One region of the Coprobacillus sp. genome, then DNA from elsewhere that is predicted to be linked to it. Evidence: riboswitches for the same ligand, from Rfam matches in the RefSeq annotation. Region 1 holds a riboswitch; the other holds the start of a gene.
The links. A riboswitch is a leader RNA that binds a small molecule or an ion and turns the genes downstream of it on or off. The one in region 1 is predicted to bind ZMP and ZTP.
Positions count from the first base shown of each region.

Region 2: another riboswitch for ZMP and ZTP. It lies ahead of AC5M21_RS02070 (phosphoribosylaminoimidazolecarboxamide formyltransferase); the one in region 1 lies ahead of AC5M21_RS12930 (formate--tetrahydrofolate ligase).

Region 1 is NZ_CFJNYH010000040.1:3,244-11,173, forward strand. Features, by position in the region: gene purH (bifunctional phosphoribosylaminoimidazolecarboxamide formyltransferase/IMP cyclohydrolase) at 1-1,048, opposite strand, end outside; gene purN (phosphoribosylglycinamide formyltransferase) at 1,045-1,635, opposite strand; gene purM (phosphoribosylformylglycinamidine cyclo-ligase) at 1,629-2,654, opposite strand; gene purC (phosphoribosylaminoimidazolesuccinocarboxamide synthase) at 2,668-3,372, opposite strand; gene purE (5-(carboxyamino)imidazole ribonucleotide mutase) at 3,389-3,877, opposite strand; gene AC5M21_RS12930 (formate--tetrahydrofolate ligase) at 3,926-5,596, opposite strand; ZMP/ZTP riboswitch at 5,726-5,804, opposite strand; gene AC5M21_RS12935 (LytR/AlgR family response regulator transcription factor) at 5,864-6,565, opposite strand; gene AC5M21_RS12940 (hypothetical protein) at 6,727-7,569, shown strand; gene AC5M21_RS12945 (hypothetical protein) at 7,562-7,930, shown strand, end outside.
Region 2 is NZ_CFJNYH010000003.1:47,133-55,062, reverse strand. Features, by position in the region: gene AC5M21_RS02090 (FILTED domain-containing surface protein) at 1-240, opposite strand, end outside; gene AC5M21_RS02085 (hypothetical protein) at 247-546, opposite strand; gene ftsX (permease-like cell division protein FtsX) at 664-1,569, opposite strand; gene ftsE (cell division ATP-binding protein FtsE) at 1,556-2,248, opposite strand; gene AC5M21_RS02070 (phosphoribosylaminoimidazolecarboxamide formyltransferase) at 2,397-3,569, opposite strand; ZMP/ZTP riboswitch at 3,618-3,695, opposite strand; gene AC5M21_RS02065 (DUF1294 domain-containing protein) at 3,694-3,963, opposite strand; gene AC5M21_RS02060 (hypothetical protein) at 4,108-4,299, shown strand; gene asnB (asparagine synthase (glutamine-hydrolyzing)) at 4,389-6,221, shown strand; gene AC5M21_RS02050 (diacylglycerol/lipid kinase family protein) at 6,234-7,091, opposite strand; gene AC5M21_RS02045 (TRM11 family SAM-dependent methyltransferase) at 7,127-7,930, opposite strand, start outside.

The DNA.
Region 1 (7,930 bases):
TTAATTTTAATACACGTAAGTTCTTCTTTGTTCTGAGAACTTCTAATGCGTCATCATCAAAATCTGGTGCAGCTACAATTTCTAAGAAGATTTTTTTCATTTCTAAAGCTGTTGCTTTATCAATTTTATAGTTAACTGCCACAATACCACCAAAGATGGATTGTGGGTCTGCTTCATATGCTTTCATGTATGATTCATAGCCACTTTCTGCAATTGCAACTCCACATGGAGTAGAATGCTTAATAGCTGCTGTTACAATTTGGTCACCAAATTCTCTCACAACCGCAATAGCTCCATATAAATCATTAACATTATTAAATGAAATTTCTTTACCATTTAATTGTTCATAATCTAACAAAGATTCTTGAACAAATCCATCAACATAAGCATTCGCTCTTTGTTGTGAGTTTTCTCCATATCTTAAATGTTCAGATTTCTTTAAAGAAATATTCAAAATATCAGGGAAATCATCTCCTACAACCCCCGCAAAATAACGAGATATCATTGCATCATAAGCTCCAGTTGTACTAAATGCTTTATAAGCTAAGTTTAATCTAAAATTGTAATCATCAGTTTTCTGCTGTAGTGCTTCTAATACAGATGTATAATCTGCTGGATCAGTCACAATCAAGACATCCTTAAAATTCTTTGCTGCACTTCTAATCATTGATGGTCCACCAATATCAATATTTTCAATCATATCTTCCATTGGTTTTCCTGCTTTTAATGCCTTTTCAAATTCATATAAATTCACACAAACCAAATCAATTGGTTGAATATCGTGTTCTTGAACAGTTGCAACATGCTCAGGTAAATCTCTTCTAAATAACAATCCGCCATGAACCTTAGGATGTAAAGTTTTCACACGACCATCTAGAATTTCTGGAAATCCAGTGACATCATCAATTGCAATCGCAGCAATTCCTGCTTCTTGTAATTTGCTTAATGTTCCTCCTGTTGAAACAATTTCAAACCCTAATTGAACTAAACCTTGGCAAAATTCAACAATTCCATCTTTGTTAGTGACACTAACTAATGCTCTTCTCATAATATTTCCACCCTTTCATTTTCAACTTTCAATTGACCATTACAAAACAATCTGACAGCCTCTGGTAAGATACGATGCTCAATTGTTAAAACCATCTTCTGCATCTCTTCAGGTGAGCTCGCCTGTGATACATCCATCGCTTCTTGAAGAATAATCGGTCCTCCATCAACAACTGAAGAGACAAAATGAACAGTTGCTCCAGCAACTTTCACACCACGCTTGAAAGCATGTTCATGGACATGCAAGCCATAGAAACCAGGCCCACAAAATGCTGGTATCAATGATGGATGAATATTTATTATTCTATTCTGATAAAGTTCTGTAAGTTCATCACTTAAAATCGCAAGGTATCCTGCTAAAACGATTAACTCAACGCCTTCTTCTTTTAAGCGTTGTATTATTATTTGATCATCCTTGATACACTCAGCCTGAATTCCTGCATTTTTAGCTCTTTCTAATCCATAAGCTTTTTTTCTATTAGAAACAACCAAAACAATTTCACCATTGATACTACCGCTCTGGGTAGCATCAATAAGTGATTGCAGGTTTGTTCCACCACCAGAAACAAAGACTGCGATTTTTAGCATAATTTAACTCCTTTTTCGCCTTCTTCAATATGACCTACAACATAACATGTATCACCAGCTGCTTCAATTGCAGCCATGGCTTTTTCCTGATCAGCAGGATCTAAAGCAATAATCATTCCTAATCCCATGTTAAATGTGTTATACATCATATCTTCAGTAATATTTCCATTTTTTGCAATTAAATCAAAAATAGCTGGAACTTTATAACTCTCTTTTTTCACAATAGCTTTCACACCATCAGGTAACATTCTAGGAATATTTTCATCAAATCCACCACCAGTGATATGACTACATCCTTTAATTTTTACACCAGCATTTTTAACATTCTTTAATGCTTTTACATAAATTCTTGTAGGCTCAATTAAAGCTTCACCAAGAGTTTTTCCTAATTCATCATAATAAGTATCTAAAGATTCTTTAGTCATATCAAAAACTGAACGTACTAACGAAAATCCATTACTATGAACACCACTAGAAGCAATACCAACCAAAACATCACCTGGTTTGATATTTTCACCATTAATAATATCCTTTTTATCAACAACACCAACTGCAAATCCAGCAAGATCATAATCATCTTCTGACATTAATCCAGGATGTTCAGCAGTTTCACCACCAACAAGGGCACATTCAGATTGCTTACATCCCTCAGCAACACCACTGACAATAGTTGCAATTTTTTCTGGGTAGTTTTTCCCACATGCTATATAGTCAAGGAAAAATAAAGGTTCACCACCAGAACATGCAATGTCATTGACGCACATAGCAACAGCATCAATTCCAATCGTATCATGTTTATCCATAACAAATGCAAGTTTGACTTTTGTCCCACAGCCATCAGTCCCTGATAAGAGCACTGGTTCTTCCATATTTTTAATCGCACTTAAATCAAATGCTCCAGCAAATCCACCAAGTCCACCTAATACTTCTGGTCTCATTGTTTCTTTCACATGTTTTTTCATCAATTCTACTGACTTATATCCTGCTTCAATATCTACTCCAGCTTTTTTGTAATCCATCGTTTCTCTCCTTCTATCTATTTTCCATACGAGCTAAAACAGCCTTATATGTCTCAATTAAATCTCCAATATCTTGTCTAAAAACATCCTTATCATACTTTTGGTTTGTATCAGCATCCCATAAACGACATGAATCAGGTGAAATTTCATCTGCCAATAAGATCTCTCCATTTTCAGTTTTTCCAAACTCAATTTTGAAATCAACCAATTTCAAGTTTAATTTTAAGAAAAACTCTTTTAACAATTCATTAATTTTCAAAGTTGTATCTCGGATATACACTAATTCTTCACGTGTTGCCAGTTTCAATGCAATAGCGTGATCATTGTTGATTAATGGATCACCATAATCATCATTTTTATAACATAGTTCAAAGATTGGTTCATCTAAAACAATCCCTTCAGGAAAACCTAATCTTTTACAAAAAGATCCTGCTGTCATATTTCTAATAATAACTTCTAATGGAAAGATTTCCACTTTCTTCACTTTGATATCACGGTCATTGATTTTTTCAATCATATGAGTTTTGATTCCAGCTTCCTCTAACATATCAAAAATAATACTTGAGATTGTGTTATTTAAAACACCTTTTCCTTCAAATTGATCATGTTTTACACCATTACCAGCTGTTGCATCATCTTTATAATGGATAATATATTCATCTTCTTTATCTGTCTTATAAACTTGTTTTGCTTTTCCTTCATACAATAATTCTGCCATTTTCTCTTTGCACCTTTTATTTAAATTTTTCTATCATTTGATCATTAGCCTGCATGGCCTGTACTTCCATGTCTTTTCTATAAGCTATTAACTTTTCTTTAATACTATCATGTTTAATAGCCATAATTTGTAATGCTAAATAAGCTGCATTCTTGCTTCCATTAATAGCCACTGTTGCAACTGGAATTCCAGAAGGCATTTGAACAATTGATAACAATGCATCCATACCATCTAATGTTGCACCACTGATTGGTACACCAATCACTGGCAATACAGTTTGTGAAGCCACAACACCTGGTAAAGCCGCTGCCATTCCGGCTGCAGTAATGATTACTTCTGTTCCATCAGTTTCTGTTTCTTGAATAAATGTACTTAATCCTAAATGAGCACGATGTGCTGAAAGACATCTCACATTCACTTCCACACCATAATCTTTTAAAATTTCTACAGCTGGTTCAACTTTTCCTAAATCACTTGTTGAACCCATAATAATTGCAACTTTCATTTTTCTTCTTCCTTTCTTCTTAAACGCCAAAAGAGACAGTTGTCTCTTCTAGAATAAACCTACTATTTTTCCTTCTTCGTCAATATCCATATTGACAGCAGCTGGAACTTTAGGAAGTCCAGGCATACGCATGATATCACCACTAATAGCCACTAAGAAACCTGCTCCAGTATTAGGAATCAAATCACTAATAGTCACCTTAAAACCACTAGGTTTTCCTAATAATGTTGGATCATCAGACAAAGAATATTGTGTTTTCGCAACACAGATTGGTAAATCCCCCAATCCTTGTGATTCATATTTCTTCATCTTATTTAACACCTTCTTAGAGAAAGTGACATCATCTGCACCATATATTTCTTTTGCAATCGTTTTTATCTTATCAGCAATTGATAAATCAAGATTATAAATTGGAGAGAAATGAGCTTTATCCTTTGCTAAAATATCCAGTAACTTTTCAGCTAACTCAACTCCACCTTCTGCTCCCTTTTCCCAAACCTTACTGATTGCTACATCAACACCTTTTGCCTGACAAATTTCATTTAGTAACTGTAATTCAGCTTCTGTATCTGTCGGGAAAGCATTGATTGCAACAATGCTTGGTAAATTGTATTTTGCAATATTTTCAATATGCTTTTCAAGGTTTTCAATCCCCGCTCTTAAAGCATCTAAATTTTCTTCATTTAAATCCTTTTTTGCAACACCACCATGCATCTTTAGAGCACGAACTGTTGCGACAATAACTACCGCATCTGGATTTAATCCAGCCTGACGACACTTAATATCTAAGAACTTCTCAGCCCCTAAATCAGCACCAAAACCAGCTTCTGTAATAGCATAATCGCCTAATTTCATAGCCAATTGAGTCGCCATAACAGAATTACATCCATGTGCTATGTTTGCAAAAGGACCACCATGTACAAAAACAGGTGTATGATCTAATGTTTGAACCAAATTTGGCTTGATGGCATCTTTCAACAATAAAGTGACTGCACCAGTCGCTTGAATATCATTTACAGTGACAGGTTCACCAGCATGATTATACGCAACAATCATACGTCCTGCACGTGCTTTTAAATCTTCTAATGATGTTGCCAAACATAATATTGCCATAACTTCACTTGCCACACTAATATCAAATCCATCTTCTCTAGGTACTCCATTAACCTTACCACCTAGCCCAACAACAATATGACGTAAAGCACGATCATTTAAATCAACAACTCGTTTCCAAACAATTTGTCTTGTATCAATATCTAGTGGATTTCCCTGTTGAATAGAGTTATCAAGCATTGCTGCAATGAGATTATTAGCAGTTGTAATCGCATGAATATCTCCTGTAAAATGAAGGTTAATATCTTCCATTGGAACAACCTGTGCATATCCACCACCAGCTGCTCCACCTTTAACACCAAAACAGGGACCTAGACTTGGTTCACGCATAGCAACAACTGATTTTTTTCCTAATTTGTTTAACGCTTGTGATAAGCCGATCATTGTTGTTGTTTTTCCTTCTCCTGCTGGAGTCGGATTAATTGCTGTAACAAGAATCAATTTTCCATCTTCATTGTTTTTGAGTTTTGAAATGGCTTCTAAAGAAATTTTAGCTTTATACTTTCCATAAAGCTCTAAATCATCTTCATCCAACCCTACTTTTTGAGCAATTTCTTTAATTGGTTTCATTTTAGCACTTTGTGCGATTTCTACATCTGTTAACATAATGCCACCCTTTCTTTTTCACTTTTTTATCAAGGACTTCAACACTTCTTTTATACCATAAATCGTGGTTTTTCACCAGTGTAATTGCTATCATTTATAGAAAAACCAAAAAAAGAGCCTACTCGTCCAGACATTTGCCCAGACGGTCGACTCTTTCCTATTATACTCCATGTGGTTCATTCCACTTCCGCCAGTTGTATAACTAAGTGAATAATATCATTTCTTGTATCATATTTCAACCAAATTCCGACATTTTTTCATGAAATTTTAATAGCAATTGAGGAATGATTGAATAGCATCATCAATAACTTCTTTATTCATAGCAGAAGTTGGAACACTATCTCCATTATCCAGCCTTAACTCTCCACTTTTAATCAATTCAATATGCTCCATATTCACAAAATATCGCGGATGCATCTGAAAAAAATGATACTCTACTAACATTTGCTTAGTTCTTTTTAAATCCTCAAAGAACCCTTTGTATCGTCCTTTTGTCGTCACTACCACTGTTTCTCTCATACCTGTTTCAATATATTCAATTTCACTAGGCACTAAATTCAAAACTTCTCCTGTCAATGAGAAAAAATGAATTTGAAAATGAAGCTTTTTATAAACTTCTAAAGCTCTTTGAAACTCACTTGCTAATAATTTTTCTTGTGGTTTCATTAACAATTGAAAACCGTCCGCTCTAAACACCTCATGCATATATTTATAATCATCACATACAAAGAAAAGAATACAATCAGGATTTTTTTCCTTTAACATTTTCCCTAATTCAAATCCATTTCTCCCATTAATAATTCCTCCTAAAAAAGCCATATCATATTCCTCACGTTCTAAACGTTTAGCAACCCCTGGAGTTTGTGTATAACTTTCAAACACCAACTCTTCATCACAAGGAAATGATTTCAATTTTTCGATTAAATGATCTACATAATCTCCATTTTCTTCACATACTAGTATTTTCATAATTTCGCCTCCTATATACATCTTCTATTTTACACTATATTTCAACAAAAAAGATGCCACTTTTACGCCATTTTGTGCACTTTTTAAGCCAAAAGTCCGTTTTCAACATTTTTAGTATAGAGTTTAATTTTGATTTGAGTTATCAATAAAGGAGGAATAATATGAAAAAACTCAAAGCATTATGGTTGCCTTTTTTAACAAAAGAGAAAGCCTTATTTATTCTCTTTATTTTCATTCTTATCAATATATGTATCTATGTTGCTTACAACAGTTCCATCTATTCATATGATGGTTATATTGAAACATATTCACAAGCTGGTTTAGAATTCTTTTATTATTTGCATTGCATAGGTATAAATCCCTTTTTGTTTATGGTTATGATGCTTTTGATACCTAATATCATGTCATATGATTTCTTAAATATTCATCAAAATCATACTTCATATTTCATAGAAACCCGACTTCATAAAAGTCAATATTATAAACATATTTTCATAAGAAATATCTGTTTATCCTTCTTCATAACATTTATTATTGAAATTTTTATTCTTTTAATAATTCATATTTTCTATGCACCTATTCAATTTAATACGATGAATTATCCAGAACTATACTATCGAAAAACTCAAATTCTTTCAAGCAATGAATATCTGAGTTTATTTGCATTTATTAACCTAACAGCAATAGGATATGCTTTAGTATCAAGTTTAGTGTTTTCACTACAAGTCATAATTACCAACAAATACATTTATCGTTGTTTTGGTGTCATTTTTGGAATACTTCTGGTTTTAATACCTGCTCTTGTTCAAGGATATTTACCTATATCAGAAACTGCTTTTATTTTTCAAGTCAATAACATCGTTGCTTTAGGAATGGAAAATGTTCGACCCAATCCCTTTGGTCTTTCACATTTTGGATTATATATGTCATGTTTCATTATTTATAGTTTCATAAGTTATTTTGCTTATCACAAAATGCTGAAATGGAGAAAACATTATGATTAAATCATTTTATCGTTTAGTTGATAAAAAAATGATTGCTTTACTCATCCTGATGTTAGTGATATCGCCGACACTTTGTGGTAAAAACACCTATACAATTTGTTTAATATATTCGCATTATTTAACAATTTATATGAATAATGTCTATCTCTTGATGATGTACCAATATGCATCACGATGTCAAACTTTATCCGCTTATATAATTACACGAATTGGACAACAGAAATTCTATCAAATTGTTTACTGGATATTTATAAGTATTGGTTTGCTTTACACTATCATTATTTATATCAGTTATTATTTTTTCTTTGGTGCCATTCCATCAGAGTCATTTTTATTCACAATCTATTTTATGATTATAAAT
Region 2 (7,930 bases), on a different contig from region 1:
TACAACAACATTATGACCAGTTTTTAGACTCCCAGCAGTTATGTCAAAACCAGATAATTTTTTTTCAGTACCATCATATGTGACTGTCATACTCTTTGCAGTCACAACAATTGGGATTTTCCTAAACAAACTAATTGTAAAAAGATTTTCAGGTGCCAAAGCATTACTTGAATTATAATCAAAATAGAGATCATCATAAATTAGATTTGCACGTAATGGATTATCAGGATGTATTTTCACTTCTGTTTATCTGCCATTTACTTCAACATAATTTAGAATAATTGTTTGTTTTTTACCTAAGTCAAAACGTGTAGGATCATCCTTTTGACCACCATATAAATACGAATTTACACTTTCACTAAAAGTATAACTTCTTTCAAACATAGCATTTTTTTCAACAACTTTACCTTTCGCATTATAGATTGTTCCATACATCTTTATATGATAAGTTACAGGTTCAATCTGATAAGCCTTTATATCAGTAAACTCTCCTAAAATAATTATTCCTATGAATAGGAATGTAAATACTTTCTTGATAACTTTCATTAATGTTCATCTCCCTACTCTATTTCCATTATATGGAGAAACAGTCACATGAAAGTCACAATTTGAAATTCATTGTAAAAAAAAGATGAGCATTAAAATAACTCATCTAAAACTTATCTAAAATTTTAAGAATTTTCTAACTGAAACAAAACTTCCAATTAAACCAACACCACTTCCAAGAGCAACTAATAAACCTGAACATTGCCAAATAAATGGGAAAGGTTCACGCAAAGCTAACATTGAAGGTAACAATCCAACAGCTCCATTATAAACCATTGTATATCCAAAATACATAACCAGAACTGGAATAATTGATCCTAAAATTCCAATAAAGATTCCTTCTAACATGTATGGTAAACGAATATACCAGTTACTTGCTCCTACCATACGCATAATACTAATTTCAGTTTGTCGAGATGTAATTGTAATTTTGATTGTATTTGCAATCATAAAGAGAGCTATAACAGTTAATCCAACAACAAAGATTGCTCCACCATTTCTAACAGCTTCTAAACTATCTACTAATGATGACGTCGATTCACCACCAGAGTTGACCTCATTGACATTATTAAGAGTCCTGATCTGATCTGCTACTGTATCAATTTGTTTAGCATCTGTTACTTCAACAACATAGGCAGCTCCAAGTGGATTATTTTTACGATATGTTTCAAGCAACTCTTTTCCAGTATCATTTTGTTGCGTCAACATTTTATTTAATTCATTATCTTTAGATGAGAATGTTGCCTTTTTGACACCAGCAATTTTTTCAATAGCTGGTTGTATTTTTTTAGCATCTTCATCTTTTAATTCACGATCAATTTTCACATAAACTGTAAGACTTTCTTCAATACTTAAAGTCATATCTTGAATATTAATTGCAATAATACCAATAACTGCAATCAAGACCAAAGTAATTGTCACAGCAAAAACAGAAGATACAGACATGACACCATTACGCCAAATATTTTGAAATGCTGTTTTACAGTGTTTGGGGAAGTTTTTCACACAACTAATGAATTCCATTTGCATAACCTCCTGTACTTGTATCGGTCTTAATACATCCATCTTCAATTAAGATTGTTCTCTTTTTATATTTTTGAACAATTTCTTTATCATGTGTAACAACTAAGATTGTTGTATGATTGACTTCATTAATTCTTTCTAATAATTCAATAATTTCTATAGATGTATCTGGATCTAAGTTTCCAGTTGGTTCGTCAGCGATTAAAACCTTGGGATTGTTGACAATTGCTCTTGCAATCGCTACACGCTGCTGCTGACCACCTGATAATTCATGAGGAAAAGCATTAGCTTTATCTTCTAGTCCAACAAGTTCTAATGTTCTTCTCACCTTTTTTCTAATTTCCACTCTAGGAGTATCTGTAACTTCTAATGTAAAGGCAATGTTTTCAAAAACTGTTTTCTTAGGCAGAAGTCTAAAGTTTTGAAATACAATTCCAATATTTCTTCTGAAATAAGGAACCTTGCGATTTTTAATTTTAGAGACATCTTCTCCTGCGACAATAACTTTACCAGATGAAGCTTTTTCCTCTCTATATAATAACTTAATAAAAGTAGATTTTCCTGCACCAGTAGGTCCAATGACATAAACAAATTCTCCTGGACCAATATTAACATTCATATTGTTGACAGCTCTTACGCCGGTTTTATAAACTTTTGTAACATTTTCGAGTTTTATCATCTTATCACGCTCCTTTTAACATTATAACACATATTTTGTCTAAAAAAATGGAAATTAAAGGTTTTTTCATGTGATTTGTTTTTTGAGTTCTCTCCTACTATGAAAGCTAAAGAAAAGATAACATATAACTGTTATCCTCTTTATATAATTAATGATGAAATAAACGTAAATGTGTAAATGCCATAACAATATTATACTTATCACAAGTTGCAATGACATGGTCGTCTCTGATACTACCACCAGCTTGAGCAACATATGTGACCCCACTCTTATGAGCACGTTCAATATTGTCTCCAAATGGGAAAAATGCATCTGATCCAAGTGCAACATCTTTTAAGGTTGCTAACCATATTTTCTTTTCTTCCTTTGTCAATGGTTCAGGCTGACAGGTAAAGAATTCTTGCCAAATTCCATCTGCCAATACATCTTCATAATCATCTGAAATATAGACATTGATGGTGTTGTCACGATCCGCTCTACGAATTTTCTCTTGAAATGGCAGACTTAAAACCTTTTTATGTTGGCGCAAATACCAATTGTCTGCCTTATTACCTGCTAATCTTGTACAATGAATACGTGATTGCTGTCCTGCTCCAATCCCAATAGCTTGTCCATCTTTGACATAACATACTGAATTCGATTGAGTATATTTTAATGTAATCATAGAAATCAGTAAGTCACGTATAGCACCTTGAGATAATTCCTTGTTTTGAGTCGGTCTATCATTAAATAAATCTTCAGTTATTTGAACATGATTTCTTCCTTGTTCAAATGTGATGCCATATACATCTTTTGTTTCAATATCTGCTGGGATATAATCAGTATCTATTTGGATAACCAGATAATTTCCCTTTTTCTTTTTACTCAAGATAGCTAATGCTTCAGGTGTATATGAAGGTGCAATAACCCCGTCACTCACTTCTCTAGAAAGATATCTAGCACATGACTCATCGCATTCATCACTTAATGCTGCAAAATCACCATAACTAGACATACGATCACTTCCTCGAGCTCGTACATATGCTGTGGCAATTGGCGACAAATCCAATCCATCAGTAAAATAAATTTGTTTTAATGTTTCATCTAATGGAACATACACAGCAGCTCCTGCTGGTGAAACATGTTTAAAGCTTGCAGCACTTGGCAACCCAGTTGCTTCTTTTAACTCTTTAACCAATTGCCAACTATTAAAAGCATCTAGTAAATTGATATATCCTGCTTTTCCATTTAACACTTGAATAGGTAATTCACCATTTTTGTTATAAATCTTTGCTGGTTTTTGATTGGGATTACATCCATACTTTAATTCTAATTCTCTCATTTTATTTTCCTCCTGAACATATGAAATTGAAAAGAGCCACACCTCTGGACTCTTTGCCCAGACGGTCGGCTCTTCGCATTATATTTCCTGTGGTCAATTCCACTTCCGTCAGTCATATAACTACTTAAAGACTACCACCTTTTACTTTTAAAATCAATAAAATTTGAAGCAATAATATAATTGGTATCCCAACAACAAAATACCATTGTCTTGTTTTATGATGACATATATACATACCTATCCATGTCCCAAGACTTCCCCCAATGATACTTAAGAGAAAAAATGATTTCTCTGGAACTCGCCATGCGTGTTTCCTTGCTTTATATTTATCCAGTTTCATCATCAAGAAAGCAAGAATATTAATCATAATCAAATATATCATCATGAATTTCATAACTTCAACTCCAAATTAGTGTTTTATGCTTTTTATTTTACAATATCACAAATCAACTCACAACAATAATATTTATATTATATGTTATTGATATTTGTTTTAGAACATATTTTTCTGTATAATAATAGATAGAGGTGATTAGCGATGAGAAAATGTCCAAGATGTCATAAAGAAATGACTGAAGAGTGTTATTTAAAGGATTCTGCACAACCTATTAGTGACTATGTTGTTGTTCAAAAAAATGAAGATCTAAAAAAGATAGAATATCCTTTAAAAGTATCACTCTGTAAGACATGCGGCTATGTAGAAATGTATGTGGATTTAGATAAAGGGTAGAAGACTACTCTTTTTCATTTATTTTACGATTTTATTAACACCAATAGAAAAAATAATGTTATAATGCTTTAGCAAAGGATGTGATATATATGTGTGGAATCGTTGGATTTGCACCTGTGAAGGAAAACGGAGCAGAAATTTTAAAACAAATGATGGATCGTATTGCACATAGAGGACCTGATGGCGAAGGTCAATTTGTTGATGAATATGTTGCTTTAGGTCATCGTCGTTTATCTATTATTGATTTAGCTGGTGGAACACAACCTATGGCGACTGAACATTTGGTAGTCGTTTTTAATGGGGAAATATATAATTATTTAGAACTAAAAAAAGAACTAGAAAATAAAGGGCATCACTTTAAAACAAATAGTGATACTGAGGTTCTTTTACATGGTTATGAAGAATATCATTATGAAATTGTTAATCATTTAAGAGGAATGTTCTCTTTTGCTTTATATGATACAACAACTCATGAATTATTTTGTGCAAGAGATCATTTTGGTATTAAACCTTTTTATTATTATTTTGATCAAGAACATTTTCTTTTTGCCAGTGAAATCAAGGGATTCTTAGATCATCCTGATTTTAAAAAAGAATTAAATAGAGATGTTTTAGATATTTATCTAAAGATGAACTTTGTGGCTGGTGAACAAACATTCTTTAAGAATGTGAAACAATTATTGCCAGGTCATTACTTAGTTTATAAAGATAAACAAGTTGAAATAAAGCGTTATTATTCTATACAATTCAAAGATCAATATAAGAGTGATCAAGAAATGATTCAGGCAATTGATCAGATTATGAAAGATTCAGTAAAACATCATTTAATTGCTGATGTTGAAGTAGGATCATTTCTTAGTAGTGGAATAGATTCATCATATCTTGTTTCATTAGCAAGACCTCAACATACATACACAGTTGGATATAATGATGAAAGATATAACGAGATTAGTTATGCTCAAGATCTAGCACAACAATTAGGTATTGAAAATAAAAGCAAAATTATTAATAAAGAAGAATATTTAAATATTTTACCTAAGATGATGTATCATCTGGATGAACCAACTGCTGATCCAGCTGCTGTTGCGCTTTATTTTGTAAGTGAACTTGCGAGCCAGGATGTTAAGGTTGTCTTATCAGGAGAAGGTGCAGATGAATTCTTTGGTGGATATAATACATATCGTGGTGATATTGATAGTGGTATTTATGGAAAGATTCCATTCTTTATTAGACATTTCATTTCACGTATTTGTAAACATTTGCCAACAATCAAAGGTGTCCCTTTCTTAATCAGAAATGGTGAACGTATTGAAGATTATTATGTTGGTGTCAACCCTGTTTTTTCTGAGCAGGATTGCAAACACTTATTAAGAGATACTTCTCATCTACATACTCATGATGATATTGTTGCTCCTTTATTCAAGAACTTAGGAAAAGCAACCAATATTCAAAAGAGACAAAATGTTGATTTGCAAACATGGTTTATTAAAGATATCTTACAAAAAGGTGATAAAATGACAATGGCTCATTCCATTGAAAGTCGTGTTCCTTTTACAGATAAAGAAGTCTTTCATGTTGCAAGTCAATTAAAAGATAATCAGAAGGTTACAAAGGAAAATACAAAAGTCTTATTAAGACAAGCTGCTAAAAAAGTTATTCCTAATGAAGCATATAAGAAAAAGAAACTTGGTTTCCCAGTTCCTTTAAGAGAATGGATGAGAGAAGAAGATCTTTATCAAAAAGTTTTTAATGGTTTACAAACACCAATTATTAAAGAACTTTTTGATGATCAAAAACTGATTTCTATGTTAGAAGATCACAAAAATCAAAAACATGATTATTATAAGAAGATTTGGACTGTTTATTGTTTCTCATTATGGCACCAAGTTTTCTTCTCAGAAGAATATGAAAACCAAGCTTAGGCTTGGTTTTTATTATTGAAATGTCACAACATTTAAAGATCTTGGTTTTATAAGAAAATGATAATGTCCATAACTGACTTCTTCACCATCAACATTACAGTTATATGAACATATAACATTAGCATTCTTAACACGAAAATAATGAACATCTTTACGACCAGCTAATTTACGTCTCACTAACCTTTCAACCATATATGGAATTTTCCATTTAGGAACCTTATCCACAACACAAATATCCATATATCCATCTTGAATATCAGCGTGAGGTATAATTTGAAACCCACCACCATAATACTGTGCATTATTAACTGTGCAAAGAATCATTTCTCCTTGATAAATCAAATGATTATCACTAAATATAGTCACAGAATGATTGCCATATTTTAATGTATTTTGTAGTATAGAGATAATATAACTTTTTGAATCAGGGATAAAAGGTATATGTGGTGTATCATGAACATGATTTGCGATCACACTATCAAGTCCAAAGCAAGCAGCATTAATAAAGTAAGAATCATTCAATTGAATAACATCAATTTTTTGAGCACTATACTTTAAAGATTCTTTAAGCAGTTCTTGTGGATTCTTTTGTGTGGTTAATGTTCTACAGAAATCATTCCCTGTCCCTAGAGGAATCACAACAACTTCATGTTGACTATCCACTAAATCTTGGATAAAACCATGAACTGTTCCATCTCCTCCAACAATATAAAAGCGGGCTAGACATGGAAACTCTTTTATGTACTTTTGACTATCTGCTAAACAGTTACGATAAACGATTTCATAGTCATAGTCCTTCATAATATCATGAATACTTTTTTCAAAGTCATGATGTTTTTTTGTATATTTCATCATAAAGATATGTTTCATTTCCCCTCACCTCATCTTCATTATAACGAAATCTGTTATTTTTTCCAACAAAGTGTCATATATCTTTGAAAACTTCCTTTTATAATTGTTGCACAATCTAAGATTTCATAGCCCAATGTCTCTAATTCTTTATTCATTGGTATATGAGAAACCAAAAGAAGTGATGGTGCTAATGAAAATGCTCCTTTTAGTAAATCTAATTGTTGTTCATATGAAAAAGGACTATAAACACCATAAGGAATATCCATAATCACAACATCATATTGTTTCTCAATTATTCTCATATCTTTTCTTTGAATAACAGATGGATCATATCCAAAATGCTCCAAATTGCATCTTGCCTGATAAGAAACTTCACGATTAATATCATATCCCTCAATATCAATGCCCATACTCAAAGCTTCTAAAACAACTGTACCAACTCCACAACATGGATCTATCAGTTTTAATGATGTTTCTTGCCCAACAGCAATATTAACTAATGTCCTTGCATCTCTAATATTTAAAGAATGTGAATAAGAATGAGGTTTTTCATAACAATGTGACCAAACAAGTTCATCATCATATGTCCCAAAATACCATTGATTGTGTAATTTTGTAATTGCAAAAATAACCTTAGGTTCTTGCATATTCACTGAACCATCAATAGGGTGAGCAATCTGTCTACATTTTTCTAAAGATTCCTGATAATCAACATGTGTTATATCATTCTTTAAATAAATAACTTTGAATTCATAATAACACATTTGGCTTTCCTCAATGAATTCAACAATTTTATCAAAGTTATCAGATGAATACATAATATTCAATCTCCCCTTGATAAAAACACTTCTTGTATA